2 regions of the Acidovorax sp. PRC11 genome follow, and region 1 is predicted to be linked to the other one. Evidence: riboswitches for the same ligand, from Rfam matches in the RefSeq annotation. Region 1 holds a riboswitch; the other holds the start of a gene.
What was found. A riboswitch is a leader RNA that binds a small molecule or an ion and turns the genes downstream of it on or off. The one in region 1 is predicted to bind glycine.

Region 1 (10,916 bases):
CCAGGTGCTGCGCGACGATGGTGCCCAGCGAATGGGCCACGACGTGCACGGCATCCACCTCCAGTGCAGCCAGCAGCGCGGCCATGCGATCGGCCAGCGCCTCGACGCACAGCGCGCCGTCCGGCAGTCCGGACCGCGCGCTGCCCGGCAGGTCCGGCGCGACGCGACGGAACGGCTGCAGCGCCTGCGCGATGGGCGTCCAGACGTTGGAGGAGCCGCCCAAGCCGTGGATGCAGAGCACCGCCTCGCCGTCACCGGCCATCTCCACGGCCATGCCTTCGATGATGTGTGTCGCCATGGGTCCTCCGGTCAGACAAATGCGTTCTCGATGAAGCCGATGCCGTCGATCTCGACGCGGACGCGATCGCCCGGACGCAGATAGCGCGGTGGCGAGAGGCCCATGCCCACACCGGCCGGCGTGCCCGTGGCGATCACGTCACCCGGGTACAGCGTGATGCCGCGGGAGACGGTTTCGATCAGTGTCGGGATGTCGAAGATCATCTGCTCCGTGGGGCCGTCCTGGCGCAATTCGCCGTTGACCCGGCAGCGCACGCGGGTGCGCGTGCCGTCCAGTGCGTCGGCCGTCACGATCCATGGGCCCATGGGGCAGAAGGTGTCGAACGACTTGCCCATGTCCCACTGCTGGTGGCGCATCTGCACGTCGCGCGCGGTCACGTCGTTGACGATCGTGTAGCCGAAGACATGCTGCAGCGCGTCGGCGCGGGCGATGTTCTTGCCGCCGCGGCCGATCACCACGGCCAGTTCGGCCTCGTAGTCGATCTGCTCGGACACGCCGGCCGGCAACTGCACGGGATCGTGCGGGCCGACCACGCATTCGGGCACTTTGGTGAACACGATCGGCCACGACTCGGGATTGGCGTCGTTGCCCTTGAACACGGATGCCGACAGCTCCTTGGCATGCGCGTGGTAGTTGCGGCCCACGCACCAGACATTGCGCAGCGGCCTGGGCAATGGTGCACGCAAGTGCACGTCGGCTACCGCATGGGTGCGGCCGGTAGCCGGAGGCAGGGGCTTGCCCCGCGCCAGGGCCTGGATGAGCGGCAGCACGCCCAGGGCGGCATCGGCAGCGGAGACGTCGAGTGCGGAGAGAGTCTGCCCGGATGGATCGGCCAGTCCGACCGCGGGAAGCCCGTCCACGATGAAAGCGGCAAGGCGCATGGTTTCTTGCTCCAGAGAGGGTTGCGTATCGGTGCGCCTGCACCGCGGCGGTTGCCGGTGCAGTGCGCGCCCGGTTCCCAATTTATGGGTTCGCCCCCGCGCGCGCTTATCGCGCCGTCGCGCGACATATCAAACAGTCTGATCGCGTCCTAAGGAGATACCCGGGTGGGGGCCAACCCGGCCGCTGCGCGGCCGGAGAATCCCGCCATCGATGGTCGGAGCAGCACATGGCGGAGGCATATGCGTTACACGAAGGGGCATTCGGCACGGCCGTCGTGCTGGAGCTGCGCGCGGACCTCGTGCCGCATGCACACTCCGAGGCACAGCTCGCCTTCTGGCTGGGCGGAACGCGCGCCACCGCGCGCGTAGGAACGCAGCAGGTGGACTACGGCGAGGACACCGCCCTCGGTGTGAACGCGTTCGAGTCGCACGACCTGGCGCTGCACGGCGATGGCGAATCCGCGGTGTTTCTGGCGTTCATGGTGCGCCACGACTGGCTGCAGGAGCGCGCTGCCGCCGCGGGGCGGGGCTTCCGCTTCGCATCGCCACGGCTGCACATCGACGGCGCGCTGCGCAGGGCCTGCTGGCAGGTGCTGGACCTCATCCTCTCCGCGCAGGCGGCCCCTGCGGACATCGACGACCGGGTGGAGGAATTGCTGGTGGCGGCCACGAGCGCCGCGGGGGAGGCGGAGCGCCGGCCCTGCATCGGCGTGGGCGCGTCGCTCGACGCCCGCTTGCGCAACGCCATCGCCCACATGCGCGAGCACGTCTCCAGCAAGGCGACGGTGGACGAGATCGCGGCCCGGGTGGGGCTTTCCCGCGCGCACTTCTTCGCGCTGTTCCGCGACCAGCTCAACACCACGCCACAGGTCTTCTGGAGCGCAGTGCGGGTCGAGGAAGCGATGCGCCGTGTGGGCCTGGGCGCGCCGCTGACCGACGTGGCGCTCGACCTCGGCTTCTCCGCACCCAGCAACTTCTCGCGGTTCTTCAAGGAGCACACGGGCGTGCCGCCCTCGATCTTCCGGCGCGCCGTGCGCACACCCATGCCGGCCACGGTCACCGGCATTCCGCGCCAGGCGGCAGCGGCAGCGGCAGCGCCGCTCAGTCCGCGCGCAGCGGCAGGTCCGCCTTCTTGAGCGTGCGCAGCACGAAGCTCGACCGGCTGTGGCGGATGCCCTTGATCTTGTAGAGCTTCTCGCGCAGCAGGCGCTCGTAGTCGCGCGTGTCCTTCACGACCACGCGCAGCAGGTAGTCGTAATCGCCGGAGACGAGGTGCGCCTCGATCACCTCGGGAATGCTCGCGAGCGTTTCGCCGAACTTCTCCAGCGTATTGTCGGAATGGCTGTCGAGCGTGACCTGCACGAGCACGGTGTCGGCGAGGTCGAGCGCCTGGGCGTTGAGGCGCACGGTGTAGCCCTCGATCACCCCGGCCTCTTCCATCTTGCGGATGCGGCCCCAGCACGGCGAGGGGCTCAGGCCCACGGCCTGGCCGATCTCCTGCAGGCTCGCGCGGGCGTCGTCCTGCAGCACGGCCAGAATTTTTCGGTCGATGCGATCCATGGATGCATTCTGCCGGCAAAGCCGGTTAGGCAGAAGATTTTTCTGCGGAACATGCGGACCTGCAGAAATTCGAAAAATTCGTCGGCCACTCCACCGGCACAATCGTTCCCACAGGGCGCCTCCACCGGGGCGCCAGGCGAATGGCAAGGCCCCGGCCGGTTACCGCCGGCCCGGGGCGCTTGGCACCCCATCACACGGTGCTCCTCCACGCGGCGCCGAGACAGGCACGTGGCGCCAGAACCCGGGCACGGACGAACTTCGCCGCAGGGCCGCCGCACAGCCGTTAGAATCCGCCGGGTCAGGAGAGAGCGCCGCGCCCGCAACGGGTGGCCGGCGCCGCCGAAGGCGCAGGGAATCCCGAACGCTCAGGCAAAAGGACTGGCAAGGCGCCCGCAGGGATGCGGGCGTTTCCCCGGCTGGAGAGAGGCCTGCCCTGCACGGCAGGCCCACCGAAGGAGCAAGCCCGCCACGCGCCGCCCCCAGGCCGCGCGCACGGCGTGGTGAATCTCTCAGGTAAAGCGGACAGCGGGCACAGGCGTGGCGCTTCGATGGCGGCACGCGCGTCGTCCGTCCCCGCTCGCCCGAAAGGCCGCTCCGCCCATGTCCGCCGAATCCGCCCCCCTGCACACCACGCCGCTGCACGCGCTGCACCTCGAACTCGGGGCCCGCATGGTGCCCTTCGCCGGCTATTCCATGCCCGTGCAGTACCCCGCCGGACTGATGGCCGAGCACCTGCACACGCGGCAGGCGGCCGGCCTGTTCGACGTCTCCCACATGGGCCAGCTGCGCCTCGTCGGCCCCGATGCCGCCGCGGCCTTCGAGACGCTGATCCCCGTGGACGTGATCGGCCTCGGCCTCCACAAGCAGCGCTACGGCTTGCTGCTGAACGACGAGGGCGGCATCATCGACGACCTGATGTTCGTGAACCGCGGCGACGACCTGTTCGTGATCGTGAACGGTGCCTGCAAGGCCGGCGACATCGCCCACATCCAGGAGCGCATCGGCGGACGCTGCGAAGTCATTCCCCTGCCCGACCAGGCCCTGCTCGCCCTGCAGGGCCCGCAGGCCGCCGCGGCGCTCGCGCGGCTCGCGCCGGGCACGGCATCGCTGGTGTTCATGACCGGCGGGCGCTTCGAGATCGCCGGCTGCGACTGCTACGTGACACGCAGCGGCTACACGGGTGAGGACGGCTTCGAGATCTCCGTCCCGGCCGCCCAGGCCGAGGCGCTGGCGCGCGCACTGCTCGCGCAGCCCGAGGTGAAGCCGATCGGTCTCGGCGCGCGCAATTCGCTGCGGCTCGAAGCCGGCCTGTGCCTCTACGGCAACGACATCGACACCACCACCACGCCTCCCGAGGCCGCGCTGAACTGGGCGATCCAGAAGGTGCGGCGCACCGGCGGCGCGCGCGCGGGCGGCTTCCCGGGCGCCGACAAGGTGCTCGCGCAGATCGACGACCCGGCGCTGCTGAAGCGCCGCCGCGTGGGCCTGGTGGCGCGCGAGCGCGTGCCCGTGCGCGAGCACACGCCCCTGCAGAGCATTGACGGCGTGGCCATCGGCGAAGTGACCAGTGGCCTGCTGGGCCCGAGCGTGAACCAGCCCGTCGCCATGGGCTATGTGGCGCCCGGGTTCGCAGCCGCCGGCACGGTGGTCCACGCGATCGTGCGCGGCAAGGCGGTGCCGATGGAAGTCAGCCCCATGCCCTTCCTGCCGGCCCGCTACCACCGCGGCTGACCGCGGCGCGCCGCAGTCCGCGCCCGAGGCCTGCCGGCCGCGGCTACAGTCGCCATCGCGTGCCCCTTCCAGGGCCGCACCACCCTTTTTTCGTTTTCCCCGCCGCCTTTTTCCGCGGACCCTTTCTTCCAGGAGCCCCCCATGACCGTCAAATTCTCCCGCGACCACGAGTGGATCAACAGCGCCGACACGGGCGCCGCCGTCGTCGGCATCACCGTCCATGCGCAGGACGCGCTCGGCGACGTGGTGTTCGTCGATCTGCCCGAAGTGGGCAAGACCTTCGCCCAGGGCGAAGTGGCCGGTGTGGTCGAGTCCGTGAAGGCAGCCGCCGACGTGTACATGCCCGTGTCCGGCGAAATCGTCGAGGTGAACGAGGCGCTGCGCGCCGATCCGTCGCTCGCCAACAGCGCGCCGCTGGGCGATGGCTGGTTCTTCAAGGTGCGCCTGTCCGATGCGTCGCAGCTCGACGCGCTCATGGACGAGACGGCCTACACCGAGTTCTCCAAGAACGCCTGACCGGCTCTCGCGGCGGGCGGCGCTGCCCCCCGCCCGCCGCGGTGCGCACCTGCCGGTGCACCGCACCCCTTTTCCTTTTTCCCCCCTCCTTCCGCTGACCGGGATCCCTCCCATGCCCACGTCCACCCTGCCGCCGCTCTCCGCGCTCGAAAACGCCGCCGAATTCCAGCCCCGCCACATCGGCATCGATGCCGCGGACGAGGAGCGCATGCTCTCGGTCATCGGCGAGGCATCGCGCGCGGCGCTGGTGGGCGGCATCGTTCCGGCCTCCATCGCCCGCACCGAGCCGATGGAGCTTCCGCCCGCCGCGACCGAAGCGGCCGCGCTCGCGGAACTGAAGGCGATCGCTTCGAAGAACCGCGTGCTGCGCAGCTTCATCGGCCAGGGCTACTACGGCACGCACACGCCGGGCGTGATCCTGCGCAACATCCTCGAGAACCCCGCCTGGTACACCGCCTACACGCCCTACCAGGCCGAGATCTCGCAGGGCCGCATGGAGGCCCTGGTCAACTTCCAGACGATGGTGTGCGACCTCACGGGCATGCCGATCGCCAACGCCTCGATGCTCGACGAGGCCACGGCCGCGGCCGAGGCCATGACGCTCGCCAAGCGCTCCGTGAAGTCGAAGAGCCAGACGCTCGTCGTCTCGGGCGACACGCATCCGCAGACCATCGAGGTGATCCGCACGCGCGCCGAACCGCTGGGCATCAGCGTGGTGACCGCGAACTCGGAAGCCGAGTGGAACGCCGCGCTCGAGGGCGACTTCTTCGCCGCCGTCATCCAGTACCCCGCCAGCAGCGGCTGGCTCGCCGACTGGAGCGCCGACGTGGAGAAGATCCACGCGAAGCAGGCTGCCGCCATCGTCTGCGCCGACCTGCTGGCGCTCACGCTGCTGGTGCCGCCCGGCGAATGGGGTGCCGACATCGTCGTGGGCAGCACGCAGCGCTTCGGCATGCCGATGGGCGCGGGCGGCCCGCACGCCGCCTTCATGGCCTGCCGCGACGACTTCAAGCGCTCGCTGCCCGGCCGCCTGGTGGGCGTGAGCGTGGACGTGCACGGCCAGCCGGCCTACCGCCTCGCGCTGCAGACGCGCGAGCAGCACATCCGCCGCGAGAAGGCAACCTCCAACATCTGCACGGCGCAGGTGCTGCCGGCGGTGATCGCCAGCATGTATGCGGTCTACCACGGCCCCGAGGGGCTCAAGCGCATCGCCCAGCGCGTGGCGAGCTTCACGGCCATCCTGGCCAAGGGGCTCGTGGCGCTCGGCCATACCGCGCACCATCACGAGTCGGCATTCGACACCCTGTGCCTGCACACGAAGGAGCAGACCGGCGCGCTGCTGGCCCGTGCCGTGGAACGCGGCGCCAACCTGCGCGTGGCCTGGAACGACTACCTCTGCATCTCGCTCGACGAAACCACGACGCGGGCCGACATCGAACTGCTGTGGTCGGTCTTCGCCGCCGACGGGCAGGCCCTGCCGCGCATCGAGGATTTCGCGGACGGGGTGAGCCCGCTGATCCCGGCCGAACTGCTGCGCACGAGCGCCTTCCTCACGCACCCGGTGTTCAACACCCACCATTCCGAGACCGGCATGCTGCGCTACATCCGCCAGCTCTCGGACAAGGACCTGGCGCTCGACCGCAGCATGATCCCGCTGGGCAGCTGCACCATGAAGCTGAACGCCACGAGCGAGATGATCCCGATCACCTGGCCGGAATTCGCGCAGGTGCATCCGTTCGCGCCCGCCGACCAGCTGGAGGGCTACCGCCAGCTCGACGAACAGCTGCGCGCCTGGCTCTGCCAGGCCACGGGCTACGCCGGCATCAGCCTGCAGCCCAATGCCGGATCGCAGGGCGAATACGCGGGCCTGCTGGCGATCCGCGCCTACCATGCGGCGCAGGGCCAGGGCCACCGCAACATCTGCCTGATCCCGAGCAGCGCCCACGGCACCAACCCGGCCAGCGCCCAGATGGTGGGCATGCAGGTGGTGGTGACGGCCTGCGACGCGAACGGCAACGTCGACATGGACGACCTGCGCGCCAAGTGCGAGCAGCACGCCCAGAAGCTCGCCTGCGTGATGATCACCTACCCCAGCACGCACGGCGTGTTCGAGACGCAGGTGAAGGAACTCTGCCAGCTCGTGCACCGCCACGGCGGCCGCGTGTACGTGGACGGCGCCAACATGAACGCCATGGTGGGCGTGGCCGCGCCCGGCGCCTTCGGCGGCGACGTGAGCCACCTGAACCTGCACAAGACCTTCTGCATCCCGCACGGCGGCGGCGGCCCCGGCGTCGGCCCCGTCTGCGTGGTGGAAGACCTCGTGCCCTATCTGCCGGGCCATGCCACGGCCGGCGTGGCGGGCGGCACGGGGGCCGTCAGTGCGGCTCCTCTCGGCAATGCCGCCGTGCTGCCGATCAGCTGGATGTACATCCGCATGATGGGCCCGGACGGCCTGCGCGCCGCCACCGAGACGGCCATCCTCTCGGCCAACTACATCAGCGCGCGCCTGAAGGACCACTACCCCACGCTGTACGCGAGCGCCAACGGCCACGTGGCGCACGAGTGCATCCTGGACCTGCGCGGCTTCAAGGAGACCAGCGGCGTGATGGCCGAGGACGTCGCCAAGCGGCTGATCGACTACGGCTTCCATGCGCCCACGCTGTCCTTCCCCGTGCCCAACACGCTCATGGTGGAGCCCACCGAGAGCGAGACGCTGGCCGAGCTGGACCGCTTCATCAACGCGATGATCGCCATCCGCGGCGAGATCCGCCGGATCGAGCAGGGCGAGTGGCCCCAGGACGACAACCCGCTCAAGAACGCGCCCCACACCGCGCACAGCCTGCTGGGCGGCGAGTGGACGCACCCCTACCCGCGCGAGGCCGCGGCCTATCCGGTCGCGGCGCTGCGCCAGGCCAAGTACTGGTCGCCCGTGGGCCGGGTGGACAACGTCTACGGCGACCGCAACCTGTTCTGCAGCTGCGTGCCGGTGTCCGACTTCGCGTGAGAACGCGCGCGGGCTACCATCGCATCTTTTGACCGGAGACCCGAACCGTGAAGAAGTCCCTGCTGCCCGTCCTCGCCGCCGTCCTGCTGGCCGGTACCGCCTGCGCCCAGAAACCGGCGGGCGCCCCGGCGGAGTCCGCCGCGAAGGCGCCCGTGACCACCGCGAGTGGCCTGGTGTATGAGTCGATCAAGGAAGGCACGGGCGAATCGCCCAAGGCCACCGACGTGGTGAAGGTGCACTACCGCGGCACGTTCCTGGACGGCAAGGAGTTCGACAGTTCCTACAAGCGCGGCGAGCCCACCGAGTTCCCGCTCAACCGCGTGATTCCCTGCTGGACCGAGGGCGTGCAGCGCATGAAGCCGGGCGGCAAGGCCCTGCTGACCTGCCCGCCCGCCATCGCCTACGGCGCGGCCGGCGCGGGCGGCGTGATCCCGCCGAACGCCACGCTGCGCTTCGAGGTCGAACTCGTGTCCGTGCGCCGCTGAAGCAAGGTCCCGGGCGTGCAGTGGCTCCGCGTGGGCGAACTGGCGCGCCGCACCGGCCTGACGGTGCGGGCGCTGCACCACTACGACGAAATCGGCCTGCTGGCGCCTTCCGGACGCTCGGGCTCCGGCTATCGCCTCTACAGCGAGGCAGACGTGCGGCGGCTGCATGCCATCCAGACGCTGCGCCACCTCGGGCTGCCGCTCGGCGACATCGCCGGACTGCTGGAGGACGGCGGTCCGGACCCCGGGCACCTCATCGCGCAACAGATCGAGTCGCTGGACCGGCAGATCGCCCAGGCCGCCGAACTGCGTGCGCGGCTGTCCCTGCTGCGCGACGGCCTGATGACCGGATCTGCGCCCAGCATGGGCGATTGGCTCGATTCGCTGGCGCTGATGGCCACCTACGGCAAACATTTCAGCGCGGCCGAACTGCAGTGGATCTTCCGCAACTGGAAGCGCATCGAGGCCGACTGGCTCGTGGTGCGCGATCTCGTGCGCGGCGCGATGGACCGCAGGCTGCCGGCCGATGACCCACATGTGCAGCAGCTCGCCCACCGCTGGATGGACCTCATGCTCCACTGGATGGAGGGCGACATGGACCTGCTGGAGCGCTGGGGGCACATGTTCCGCACCGAACCGGGCGCGCAGGGCCGCAATCACGCACCGCCGGGCGACATGATCGCGTACATCGAGGCGGCGATCGACCTGCGCATGGAGCGTCTGCTGCGGCACGTCGACATGGCGGACCTGCGCCGCATGGGCCATGTTCCCTACACCGAATGGGCGGCCCTCGAAGCCGACGTGCAGGCGCTGATGGACCGGCGGCGGCCCCCGTCCTGCGACGAAGCCGCGGCGGCGGTCCGGCGCTGGAGTGCTCTGTTCGACACGCTGTGCGGCCACGACCCGGACCTGCGGCGCAAGCTGCTCGCGGCCTCGGCCGCCGAGCCGCTGCTGCGCGCGGGCGCGCCGCTCGGCCCGGCCGTACGGGCCTATCTGGAGACCGCCGCCCTGGCGTCTGCGCAACGGCACCCGGCACCGCTTGACCCTCACGCAACGTGAGGCTCGATATTCGGGGCCCATGACATCCGCTCCGACCTCCTCCCCTTCCGGTGCCCCGGCGCCCCTGTCGCGCAACCGGGATTTCCGCTGGCTCACGGCCAGCTCGGCCCTGTCGCTGCTCGGTGACCAGTTCTCGCTGATAGCCCTGCCCTGGCTGGTGCTGCAGAACACGGACGACACGCGTGTGCTGGGTACCGTACTGGCCCTCACCAGCGTGCCCCGGGCCCTGTTCATACTTGCAGGCGGCGCCATCGTGGACAGGCACTCCCCGCTGCGCATCCTGCGCACCACGCGCTGGCTGAACGCCGGGCTGACCGGCCTGCTGGCCCTGCTGGTCCTGGCCGGCCCGTGCCCGCTCTGGGCGCTGTACGCACTGTCGCTGGCCATCGGCATCTCCACCGCCTTCAGCATCCCGGCCGCGACCTCCATCACGCCGCGGGTAGTCGAGGCAGCTCAGCTGCACGCGGCCAACGGCGTCGGCATGGGATTGCGGCAGTTGGGCATGTCCGTCGGTCCGCTGTTCGCAGGTCTGCTGATCGCCGGGCTCGGCGGAGCGGGTGCGCGCCAGCCGGCGGACGCGACCGGCACCGGGGTGGCCTTCGCGCTGGATGCGCTGAGCTTCGCCGTCTCCGGCTGGATGCTCGGCCGGGTGCGGACGCGGCCAGCGGCCGGGCAGACGCCACCGGCCGGCGCCGTGGCGCGCTCCATCGGCGAGGGCCTGGCCCATGCCTGGCACGACCGGCCGCTGCGCACCTGCTTCCTCTACTGGGGGCTGCTGTCGGTGCTGGTGATGGGACCGACGCAGATCGCCCTGCCGGTGCTCGCGCACGACCACCCGCAACTCGGCGCCGCCGCCTTCGGCATCCTGGTGGGCGTGCACGGGGCCGGCACGCTTGCGGGCATGGCCCTGGCGGGCGCGCTGCCCCGACTGCGGCTCGTGAACCTCGGCACCACCCTGTTGGTGGTGGACGCCGTCGTGGGCCTGCTGATCGCGCCTCTCGGCGGCATCTCGGCGGTCTGGCAGGGCGCGCTGTTGATGGGTGGCGTGGGCCTGCTCGGCGGTTTCATCCAGGTGGGACTGTTCACCTGGATCCAGCAGCGCGTGCCTTCCCGCCTGCTCGGTCGCACCATGGCACTGTTCATGTTCATCTTCATGGGACTGCAGCCTGTGGCGGCGGCGGCCACCGGCTGGCTGCTGCGGGTCTTGCCGGCGGACCGGCTGTTCTTGGTGTGCGGCGGCACCCTGGTGCTGGCCGCGGCCATCGCAGCCGTGGTCACGCCGATGCGCCGGATGGAGGATGTGCGCCGGCCGCTGCCTTGACCGCGCAGGGCCGCGGGCCTTGGCGCATGGCTGCCGGCCCGCGGCGTACACTGGCAGGCTA
Region 2 (10,916 bases), on a different contig from region 1:
CGCGCACCAGCTCGTTGCTGGCGTTGCGCATCACGTAGAGATCGCCCGGGCCTGCGAGCACGAGCCCGTCGCCGTTGCGCAGGTCGCCGCCTTCGAGCCGCACTTCGGCCACGTCGCGCGTGGCGGTGTCGATGCGCCAGAGCTGGCCGGTCGCATGCTGCACGGCGAGCAGGCGGCGGCCGTCTTCGGACGCCACGATGCCGTTCAGGTTCATCTGGTTCGGCTGGTAGCGGATCGGCGTGTTGCGCAGGTCGATCCAGGGCTCCAGCGCGGCGGGGGCGCCGGGTGCCGTGGCGATGCGCCAGAGCACGGGGCGGAAGGAGTCGGTGACGTACGCATGCTGCGGCGCGAGCGCGATGTCGTTGAGGAAGGCCTGTCCGTCTTTCGGCCCCTCGATCACGGCGAGCGTCGCGGCGCTCTGCAGATCGATGACTGCCACGGTGTCGGTGGCGCCGCCCGCCACCCACAGGCGTCCGTTGCCATCCACCTTCATGCCGAGGGCGGCCTGGCGGCCCGGCGAGCCGCCGAGCTGGAAGCGCTCGGCCTTCTGCGTGCCCCGGGCGATGCGGTAGATGTGGCCTTCGGTGCTGGAGCCGACGTAGGCGATGCCGGTGCGCGGATCGACGGCGATGCCTTCGGGATAGGCGTTGGCGCCTTCGATGGTGGCGCGGCCCTGCACCATGCTGGGCGCGGCCGGCTCGATCAGGCCGCAGGCCAGGCGGCCGCCGGAGTTGCCGGCCGGGTCGCTGGCGTAATCGTCCTGTTTATCGTGGACGACCAGGGTGCGGCCGAGCACCGAGGTCTTGCCCGCGAGCAGCGTCACGTGGGGGTTGGTGAACCGCAGCGAACCCTTGCCATCGGCGCCCACCTGGATGTTGGGCGCCTCTCCCGCGTGTGCCTCGTGCGGCGACTGGCCCGGGCGGCCGTGGTTGCGCGTCATGTAGGGATCGAAATGGCCACCCGCGGCGCCGAAGTCGACGACGCGGCCCGTGGCGGCGTCGGGCCCGGGTGCGCATTCGCCGTTCGCGTGGATGTGGAAGCCGTGCAGGCCCGGCGCCATGTCCTGCACCTCGATCGCGATCTCCACGCCGCCGCCCTGCGGCAGCTGCGTGAGCAGGGCACGGCCGGCCGGGGCGCCCGCGGCGGTCTTCAACGCCACGACGGCCGAGGTCGCGTCGGGCGCGCCCATGTCGGTCGCCGTGCCGGCGCTGCCGGGGATGCCGATGGCGTTCTGCGCTGGGGGCATGTCGTAGTTCTGCAGGGCGGCGCAGCCACCGAGCAGCAGGGCGGCGGCGCCCGTGGCGCAGGCACCGGCGAGGGAGGTGAGTCGGAAGGAATGGTTCATGGCGGCACGCGGAAAGGATGGGGGAGGGGCGGGGCGACGGTCAGCGGCCGCCGTGGCTGATGCGGTAGATCACGCCGTTCTGGTCTTCGGCGAGCAGCAGTGCGCCGTCGCGCGCCTGGGCGAGGCCCGCGAGGCGGCCGAACTGCGCCGGTCGGCGTGCCTTGTCCTGCTCCGCGGGTGCGGCCGCCGGGCCGGGCTGCGATGCCACGGCGGCGGGCGCGGACATGAGCCAGCCCGCGGCGAATTCCTCCGTGCCGTTGGGGCGGCCTTCGGCATCGAAGCGCACCCGCACCACGTTGTAGCCGCTGGGCTGCGAGCGGTTCCACGAGCCGCGGAAGGCGACGAAGGCATCGCCGCGGTACTGCTGCGGGAACTGCTCTCCCGTGTAGAAGACGAAGCCGATCGGCGCGGCGTGCGCGGTGTACTGCAGCAGCGGTGCCTCGGTGGTCGGGCAGAAGTCCGCCTTGGTGGTGTTGGGCGGTTCGTTGACCTGGAACTTCGTCACCTGCCGGTCGCCCCAGCAGTAGGGCCAGCCGTAGTGCTTGTTCGGCAGGATGGCGTTGAGCTCTTCGGGCGGCGTGTCGTCGCCCTGGAAATCGGAGCCGTGGTCGAAGCCGTAGAGCACGCCGGTGCGCGGATGCCAGCCGAAGCCGATGGTGTTGCGCAGCCCCTGCGCCACCACTTCGCGGCCCGAGCCGTCCGGGCGCATGCGCAGCATCGTGGCCGATTCGCCGTTGGTCTCGCGGCAGTTGTTGCAGGTGGAGCCCACGGTGAGGTAGAGCCAGCCGTCGGGCCCGAAGGCGATCGTGCGGTTGGGGTGCTGGCCCGCATCGGGCAGGTCGTCGGCGAGGATGCGCGGCGCCGAGAGCGTGCCGTCCGGCTGCACGTCGGCCACGAGCAGTTTCTTGTCGGTGACGAGGTAGAGCTTGCCGTCGCGCAGCGCGAGGCCGTGCGCGTACTTCGCGTTCTGCAGCACCACCTTCTGCTGGTCCGCGCGGCCGTCGCCGTCGCTGTCGCGCAGCCACAGCACGTCTCCCTGCTCGCGGCGGCTGGCGTACACGTCGCCATTGGGCGCGACGGCCAGCCAGCGCACGTTGTTCAGGTCCTTGGCGAACACCGAGACCTTGAAGCCGGCGGGCACGCGCAATTGGCCGAGCAGCGATTCCTCGAAACGCACGGGCGTGGGTTCGAGCACGCCGCCCGTCACGGTGGTGGGGCCGTCGCCGGGCGGGAGCTGCGCCTGCGCGGCGAGGCTGCAGGCAGCAAGGGCCAGGGCGGCGGCGCCTGTGCGGCGCTGGAGGATTCTTGAGGGCATGGATCGGCTCGCTGGTGGGCCCACCGATCGGTGGGCTGGTGGCTGCGGGGTGCCTGCTGGCCCACACATTCTTCGAGCCGTTGCCGGGTGCGCCGGGTCAGCGGTGAGCCCCCTGCGGTGTAGGAACAACCGCGCTTGCCGCGCGGTGTCGTAACCATCGGTGAGCGATAGGAGGCAGACGTGCTGATGGTCTGGCAGGGCAGTAAACGTGCTCAGTAGGGCCCCGCGGGCGGGCTGGCCGGTGCTGGCGCGGGCGATGGCGGCGGAGCGGGCGGAAGGTCGCCGGGCGGGCGCGGCAGCTCGTCGGGCACCTGGTGCAGGGGATGTTCGGCGGGATCGGTGGCCATGGGGACTCCTCGGGTGATGCTGGGGGCGTGGGGGCGTGGGGGCGTGGGGGCGGGCGGGTGCGCAGGACCACTATGCGCGCTGGCGGTGAAGCGCCCGCGTAGGATCGCAGCGCGATGCGCCGGCGGCAGGGAAGGCGGCGCATCGCGTACGCGTGGCCGCAGGCGGTGCATGGGGCGGCCGGCCGGAGGGCCACCTGGCACGCCCGGGACACGCACGTTCACGCGGCGTGCACACGGCTCGCATACAGTGTCGCCATGGACGATGCGACCTATTCCCGATCCCTCAACCTCTCCGGTGCCACCAACTTCCGCGACCTCGGCGGCTATGCGGGTCAGGACGGGCGGCGCGTGCGCTGGCGGCGCATCTTCCGCTCCGACCACCTGGCAGGGCTGACCCCGGAAGACGCGAAGGCGATCGCGGAACTGGGGCTGCGCCGCGCGGTGGACTTCCGCGGCGCGCACGAGCGCGCCACGCTGCCGTATGCCTTGCCCGATGTCGCCTACCACGCGCTCTCGATCGAGCCGACGGTGGTGCAGCGCGCGAAGGACATGGCGCTGTCGGGGCATGAGATCACGCCCGCCATCGCGGTGGCGCTGATGCAGGACACCTACCGCGATTTCGTGGCGCACAACGCGCCGGAGTTCGCGGCGCTGTTCGCGCACCTGCTGGAGAGCGACGTGCCGCTCGTCTTCCACTGCACTGCCGGCAAGGACCGCACGGGCTTCGCGGCCGCGATGATCCTGCTGGCCCTGGGCGTGCCGCGCGACGTGGTGATGCAGGACTATCTGCTCACCAACGGTCTTTACCGTCGCCCCGCGCTGCTGCACGGCACGGCGCCCGACGAGGTGCTCAACGTGCTGTGGCGCGTGCAGGAGGACTTCCTGGAGGCGGCGCTGGACGCGGTGGAGGCCGACCACGGCGGCGTGGACCGCTACCTCGAGCGCTGCCTCGGCGTGGGGGCCGCGGAGCGCGAACGGCTCGCGCAGCTCTACCTGCAGCCGCCCGGCTGACGCGGGGCTCGATGCGCGTCAGCCCGGCGCGCGCGGGCAAAGAAAAAGCCGGTGCAGTGCACCGGCTTTTTCGTTCGAAGCGCCTGGCAGCCGCGGCTGCAGGGCTTTCTTTCACGCAGCGATCAGAGCGTTGCGTCCTTGAGCTTCTTCAGCGCGCGGGTCTTGATCTTGACCGAAGCGGGCTTGGCGGGGAACCAGCGCTCTTCGCCCGTGAACGGGTCCTTGCCGAAGCGCTTCTTCTTGGCGGGCACTTGCTGCAGGCCGATCTTCATCAGGCCGGGCAGCGTGAATTCGCCGGAGCCCTTCTTGTGCACGGAGCCGAGGATCGCGGATTCCAGCGCGGCCATCACGGCCTTGGCGGCCTTGGGCTCGACACCGGCCTGCTCGGCCAGGTGGGCGATCAGCGAGGTCTTGGTGAACGTGCCCTTCAGGGGCTTGAGCGCTGCGGGCGCGGCGGCGGTCTTGGCGGCAGCGGCCTTGGGGGCAGCGGCCTTGGGGGTTGCAGCAGCCTTCTTCGCGGGAGCGGCCTTCTTGGCCGGTGCCGATGCCGGAGCCGCGGCCTTCTTCACCGCGGGAGTGGCCGCCTTCTTGGCCGGGGCGGAAGCGGTTTTCTTTGCAGTTGCCATGGTGTCGGTTTTCTCGTGTTGAGTATTGAAGTTCCAGACGGGCTGGTCGGCGGATTCTAGGGCGTTTGCCGGCCCGTGGCGCGGGTTGCACGCGCTTTTGCCGCTGCGCAGGGCCTGCAGCCTCGTTTTCGATGTGGCTCGCGCCGCTGCGCGGTGCCCGCGCGCAATGCCTGAGAAACCCGCGTGGATGCCGGGGATGGCCGCGTTGGAGGGGCCGCGCAATCGCGTTAAGCTGCCGCTACGCACACGCCACGCGTACCCACCCCTTCTTTCGCATCCGCACCGAACGAGGAGCCATGCCATGAGCACCAGCCACACCAGCCCGCCCGCCGGCGACACGTCCCCTTTCGGCTTCGGCCGCTTCGTGCCGGGCTTCGATTTCCTCCAGAACCTGGCCAAGGGCGCCACGGCCGGCATGCCGCAGATGCCCTCGCTCTCGGGCTGGGTGGCGCCCACGATCAGCGTGGAAGAGCTGGAGAAACGCATCGAGGAATTGAAGGCGGTGCAGTTCTGGCTGGACCAGAACTCCCGCGCCCTGAGCGCCACCGTGCAGGCGCTGGAAGTGCAGAAGATGACGCTGGCCACGCTGCAGGGCATGAACGTGGCGATGGGCGATCTCGCCAAGGCGTTCACGCCGCAGCCGCCGTCGCCATCGCAGGACCACCGCGCGCAGGCCGCGCCCGCGCCTGCTCCGGCCCCTGCCGCACAGGCACCCCGGCCCGATCCGTTCGCGCGCCCGCAGGCGGCGCAGGCGCCCTCCGCCGCGCCGTCCGCTCCGGGTGGCGAGCCGGCGGGTGCGCCGGCACAGGGTGCCGCGGGTGCGGGCACCGCCTCCGCGCCCGGCGTGGTGGACCCGATGCAGTGGTGGACCGCGCTCACCAGCCAGTTCCAGCAGATCGCGGCCAATGCGATGAGCGACGTGTCGAAACTGCCCGCGATGGACGCGACGCGCGGCATGGCGGCCGAAGCGCTGAAGACGGCCACCGACATGGCGACGCAGTTCGCGGCGCAGGGCATGCAGGGCATGCAGGAGGCCGCGCGCAAGACCTCCGGTGTGCCGGCCGACTCCGCGCAAGGGAGCCGGGGAGCGGCGGCGCGCGGCGCGAAACGCGCGGCCCCGGAAGGCACGCAGGCCGAGCCGGACGCGCCGCCGGCCACCAAGCCGCGCGCGAAGAAAACGCCGGCCGCGGATGCACCGCCTGCGGCCGGTGCGCGCCGTGCCGCCGGCCCCAGGAACCGTTCCTGAAGGCGCGGCGCATCCGCCCATCTCCCGTCCACGGCCCAATTCCTTTTCCTTCCCCATGAAGCTCTTCCCGAACGGCCACGCCACCCATCCGCAATGGCGCATGGCCGCCGCGCTGGTGCTGGCGCAGCTGCGCGCGCAGATGGCCCTGCCGCACTACGCCAGCGCCCCTGCGCTGGGGCTGGTCTACATCACCGACCATTACGCGGACGAGGCCGAGCCGCTGCTCGACTTCCTGTCCGCCGAACTGCCCGAGGTGACCGACTGGAGCGGCACGGTGGGCGTGGGCGTGGCCGCGAACAACGCGGAGTATTTCGACGAGCCGGCGCTGTCCGTGATGCTGCTGGACCTGCCGGCGGACCGGTTTCGCGTGTTCTCCGGCGTGGCGCCGCTGTCGCGCGGCGGTGCGGCGGGCGGTGGTTTCGTGCCGCACACCGCGCTGGTGCACGCCGACGGCGACACGCCGGACCTCGCCGAACTGATCGCGGAGATGTCGGACCGCACGGAGTCGGGCTACCTGTTCGGCGGCATCGCGGCGAGCCGCGGGCGCAGCGTGCAGTTCGCGGTGGGCGGCGACGGCAACATCGCGGGACAGGGCGCCGCGCGGGGCGTGTTCGGCGGCGGTCTCTCGGGGGTGGCGTTCAGCCGCAACGTGGGCATGCTGTCGCGCGTGACGCAGGGCTGCCAGCCGGTGGCGCCGTTCGCGCGCATCACGCGCGCGCAGGACAACGTGGTGCTCGAACTGGACGGCGAGCCCGCGCTCGACGTGCTGCTGCGCACGCTCGGCATCACGCTGGAGGGCGATCCGCAGCCCGCGCTGCGGGCGCTGCGCGCGACGCTGGCGGGGCTGGTGGACGAGGGCGCGCGGCCCACGGGTCGCACGGGCCACTTCGGGACGGACGTGCGCGTGCGGCACCTCGTGGGGCTCGATCCGATGCGCCAGGGCGTGGCGCTCGCCGACAAGGTGGAAGAGGGCATGCAGCTCGCGTTCTGCCAGCGCAACGTGGCGGCGGCGCGCGCCGACCTGATGCGCATCTGCGCGGAGATCCGCGAAGAGCTGGCGCCGGAGGCGGAGCCGGCCGCGCCGCCGCCGCTGGCCGGCAGCGAGCGCGCGGCGCTCATGCAGGCGCTGGCGAATGCCACCGACGGCATGCCCGAGCGCACGATCGCGGGCGCGATCTACGTGAGCTGCTCGGGCCGCGGCGGCCCGCATTTCGGCGGGCCGGGGGCCGAGCTGCAGATCGTGCGGCACGCCCTGGGCGACGTGCCGCTGGTGGGGTTCTTCGCCGGCGGCGAGATCGCCCACCACCGGCTCTACGGCTACACGGGCGTGCTCACCGTGTTCACCTGCGACGGCCTGCCCGCCAGCCGCTGACCCGCCGGCCCCTCAGGCCAGCGCCGGCACGGCGGCGGTGCCGCGCGGCATGCCGGTGAAGGCGAAATCGACCTCGGGCACGAGGCCGCTCACGATGTCGGCGATCGCGCGGCCGGAACCGCAGGCATGCGTCCAGCCGAGCGTGCCGTGGCCGGTGTTGAGAAACAGGTTGGGCAGCTTGGTGCGTCCGATCAGCGGCACGTTGCTCGGCGTCGCAGGGCGCAGGCCGGACCAGAACCGCGCCTGCGCGGTGTCGCCCGCGCCGGGGAAGAGCTGCTCCACGCGCCGCACGATGGCCTCGCAGCGCACCGGGTTCAGGTCGCGGCCGTAGCCGTTCAGTTCGGCCGTCCCGGCGATGCGCATCACGTCGCGCGCCGGCTGGCCATCCTGCGCGGGGCGCGTGTAGCGCGAGAAGACCAGCTTGTATTCGTCGTCCGTCAGGCTCACCTCGTAGGCCGCGGCGGGGTCGCGCACCGGGATCGTGGCCGAATAGCCCTTGGCCGGGTAGATCGGCAGGCGCAGGCCCAGCGGCTCCGCCAGCAGCGGGCTGAACGAGCCCATGGCGAGCACGTAGGCGTCGCTGCGCACGCGCTCGTAGCGGCCTTCTGCGTCGGTGATCTCGACATGGTCGATGGCGCCGCCCGCGGTGCGCAGCGCGGTGACGTGGCAGCCCATGCGGAAGCGCACGCCATGGGCTTCGGCGACCTGCGCCAGCGCGCGCGTGAAGGCATTGGCGTCGCCCGATTCGTCCTCGGCCGTGTAGGTGGCGCCGGCCAGCCGGGGGCGGATGGCGGCGAGGGCCGGCTCCAGCCGCACGGCCTCGTCGGCGCTGACCACGCGGCGCTCGCAGCCGAGCGCGCGCATCTGCTCTGCGGGTGCGAGGGCGGCGTCGAACTCTTTCTGGCTGGTGTAGAAGTGCAGGATACCCTGCGTGCGCTGGTCGTACTGCAGGCCCATGTCGCGGCGCAGCTGCTGCAGCGTGGCGCGGCTGTAGGTGCCCAGGCGCACGATCTGCTCGATGTTGTGGCGCGTGCGCGCCGGCGTGCATTCGCGCAGGAACTGCAGGCCCCAGAGCCACTGTCGTGCATCCGCGCGCAGGCGGAACAGCAGCGGGGCATCTTCCTTGCCCAGCCACTGCAGCAGCTTCAGCGGAGCGCCGGGATTGGCCCAGGGCTCGGCGTGGCTCACCGAGATCTGCCCGCCGTTGGCGAAGCTGGTTTCCGCGCCGGGCGTGGCTTGGCGGTCGATGACGGTCACTTCGTGGCCGAGCTGGCGCAGGAAATGGGCGGAGGTGGTGCCGAGCAGGCCGGCGCCGAGGACGGTAACGCGCATGGTTCGAATGCCTTTCCATGCGGACCGGACCACGGCGGCAGGAACACGCCGCACGGCGATGCCGCGCGAGGCTCCCATGCCGCGGGCGGGCCCGCATCGGGGGGCCGGGCCCTGCGGCGGCGGGTGCTGGGGTGCGTGCCATCGGATGGCGAACAGCAACCTATGGCCGCAAGGCCTGGCTGCCGCTCCCCCTGTCCTCGGTACCTGAGAGATTCACCCTGCGCGACCGCCGCGCGGGGTTTGCTCCTTCGGTGCGCCACGTGGCGTGGCGGCTCTCCAGACGGCTGTGTGGTGGTGCAGTACGGGACCTGAGCGTGTATGGGAGTTTGCGCCTTCGGTGGAACGTCGGCGGTGCCGGCCGTTCGCTCTCCTGCGGGGCGGATCGTAACAGCGAAGCCGCGCGGCGCAAAGCAAAAGCGCCTGGACGCCGCGGCGGCGGGCCGTCAGCCGGCGGATGGGAAGACGGCTTCGCCGAGGTTCAGCATCAGCCGGTTGGCCCAGGCGAACAGCGCGGCGGCGTGCAGCGCGTCGAGGATTTCCAGGTCCGACAGGCCCGCGGCGCGCAGCGGGGCCAGGTGCTGCGGACCGAAGCCGCCGGGCGTGCGCGTGAGCGCGGCGCTGGCCTGCACGATGGCGCGCTCGCGCGGGTTCGTGCCGGCGGTGTCGGGGTCTTCGAAGATCTGCGCCATCACGTCGTTGCGCTTGGCCAGTTGCTCGAAGCGCTGCGCATGCACCGAGGCGCAGTACACGCAGCCGTTCACGCGCGACACCACGGTGCTGGCCACCTCGCGCTCCGCGCGGTTCAGGCCGCCGGGCGCGTACATGATCGCGTTGAAGGCCTGCGAGCGCTCGGACAGCACCTGGGGCTGGTGCACCAGCAGCAGGTAGAAATCCGATGTGCGGGCCTTGGGGTGGCTGAGGTCGAGTACCGCCTGTTGTTCGGTGCTGGCCTGCTGCGGATCGACCACGGGCAGCCAGGCCTTCCAGTCCAGCGTCTCGCTCGTGTAGCCCGCCACGCGCAGCGGCTGGCCGGGCGGGGGCAGGTTGGCGGGATGGACGAAGGGGGCGTCGCTGGCGAACGGCGCGGACGTCGACGTGCCCGGGTCGCCGCTCGCCTCGGGGGCGTGCAGGGCATCGAGGGCGGCCACGCCGGCCACCACGCGCAGCTGGTAGGTCACGAAGCCCACGAGCTGCGCGATGAGGACGGCATCCGGCGTGGAGAGGCCCGCGGCCGGCAGCGCGAGCAGTGCATCGCGGTCGCTGCGTGCGGGCTCCAGAGCCAGCGTGCGTGCGAAGCGCGCGGCGGCCTGCAGGCGCGGCTCTGCATCGCCGAAGCCCGGGATGCCGGCCACGTCGCTGGCTTCGCCGGTGTCGTCCAGCAGGGCCTGCAGCGCGGGTGGCACGGGGGCGCCGGCCGTTTCCAGGCGGGTGCGGTAGTGCGCGGCCAGGGCCGGCACGCCGCTCACGCGCGCCACGTCGTGCGCGATCGCCAGCCGCTCGGCCGGAGTGAAGGCGCCGGGCAGGGTGCCGGCGAAGAGCGCTTCCTCGCAGGCCTGCGTGGCCGTGGCGACTTTGTCGCGCTCGTGGCGTACCGCATAGGCGGAGCGGCCCGGCGCCAGGCCGGCGGCCTGGTCGATGGTGTCGTGGGAGGGTGGGGGTGCAATAGTGCTCGGCGTGGTCATGTCGTGGGAGGGGGAATGCGGTCGTTGAGGAAGGCACCGCGCTCGCGGTGCCGCGTCGGGCCCGGGTGTCAGCGGGCGGGGGCGGCAGTGGAGCCGGAAGGCGCTGGCGCGGAAGAGGAGGGCGCAGCCGCGCCCGCCGGCGCGATGACGCGCTGCGCGGTGTCCGCGGGCGTCCACTCGTCGCCCAGCAGTTCGGGCTCGGCATAGGCCTGCAGCGCCGCGAAATGGTGCTCCACGTCCTCGCGGTAGAACAGGCCTGCGAGCCCGCCGGCCAGGCGCCGTGCGCCGTCGCTGATGGCGGGGATGTCGCCCGAGATGGTGCCGTGCGAGAGCGCGGCGGGGTAGCAGAAGCAGTGGATGCGGTCCAGGCCCGGGCAGTCGCCGGGCACCTTCTCCTGGAACTCGAACAGCGGCCCCAGGTCCGGCGAGTCGCGCAGTTCCGCGTCCTCCTCGCCGGGCGGCGGCGTGTAGCGCGTGCCCCAGGTGCGCACGTGCGGCGCGATGGCAGTGAACTCGGGCTTTTGCTGCCAGTCGATCGCGAAGCCGGTGGAGAGGATCAGGAAGTCGAACGCGAAGGTGCCGCGCGCGGTGTCCACGTGCAGCGCCTCGGGCGTGTCGTGCACGCGCTGCACGGCGCAGC

Region 2: another riboswitch for glycine. It lies ahead of Q9R47_RS21320 (D-amino acid dehydrogenase); the one in region 1 lies ahead of gcvT (glycine cleavage system aminomethyltransferase GcvT).

What each region holds. Positions count from the first base shown of each region.
Region 1 is NZ_JAUZUQ010000001.1:85,163-96,078, forward strand. It holds gene Q9R47_RS00380 (alpha/beta fold hydrolase) at 1-298, opposite strand, end outside; gene Q9R47_RS00385 (fumarylacetoacetate hydrolase family protein) at 310-1,179, opposite strand; gene Q9R47_RS00390 (AraC family transcriptional regulator) at 1,407-2,315, shown strand; gene Q9R47_RS00395 (Lrp/AsnC family transcriptional regulator) at 2,281-2,739, opposite strand; glycine riboswitch at 3,029-3,126, shown strand; glycine riboswitch at 3,146-3,275, shown strand; gene gcvT (glycine cleavage system aminomethyltransferase GcvT) at 3,340-4,470, shown strand; gene gcvH (glycine cleavage system protein GcvH) at 4,612-4,986, shown strand; gene gcvP (aminomethyl-transferring glycine dehydrogenase) at 5,099-7,990, shown strand; gene Q9R47_RS00415 (FKBP-type peptidyl-prolyl cis-trans isomerase) at 8,038-8,475, shown strand; gene Q9R47_RS00420 (MerR family transcriptional regulator) at 8,491-9,534, shown strand; gene Q9R47_RS00425 (MFS transporter) at 9,554-10,855, shown strand.
Region 2 is NZ_JAUZUQ010000026.1:7,523-18,438, reverse strand. It holds gene Q9R47_RS21355 (superoxide dismutase family protein) at 1-1,345, opposite strand, end outside; gene Q9R47_RS21350 (PQQ-dependent sugar dehydrogenase) at 1,386-2,660, opposite strand; gene Q9R47_RS21345 (hypothetical protein) at 2,873-3,007, opposite strand; gene Q9R47_RS21340 (tyrosine-protein phosphatase) at 3,263-4,018, shown strand; gene Q9R47_RS21335 (HU family DNA-binding protein) at 4,141-4,644, opposite strand; gene Q9R47_RS21330 (PhaM family polyhydroxyalkanoate granule multifunctional regulatory protein) at 4,946-5,890, shown strand; gene Q9R47_RS21325 (FIST N-terminal domain-containing protein) at 5,946-7,262, shown strand; gene Q9R47_RS21320 (D-amino acid dehydrogenase) at 7,275-8,672, opposite strand; glycine riboswitch at 8,776-8,884, opposite strand; glycine riboswitch at 8,891-8,968, opposite strand; gene Q9R47_RS21315 (peroxidase-related enzyme) at 9,038-10,276, opposite strand; gene Q9R47_RS21310 (NAD(P)/FAD-dependent oxidoreductase) at 10,345-10,916, opposite strand, start outside.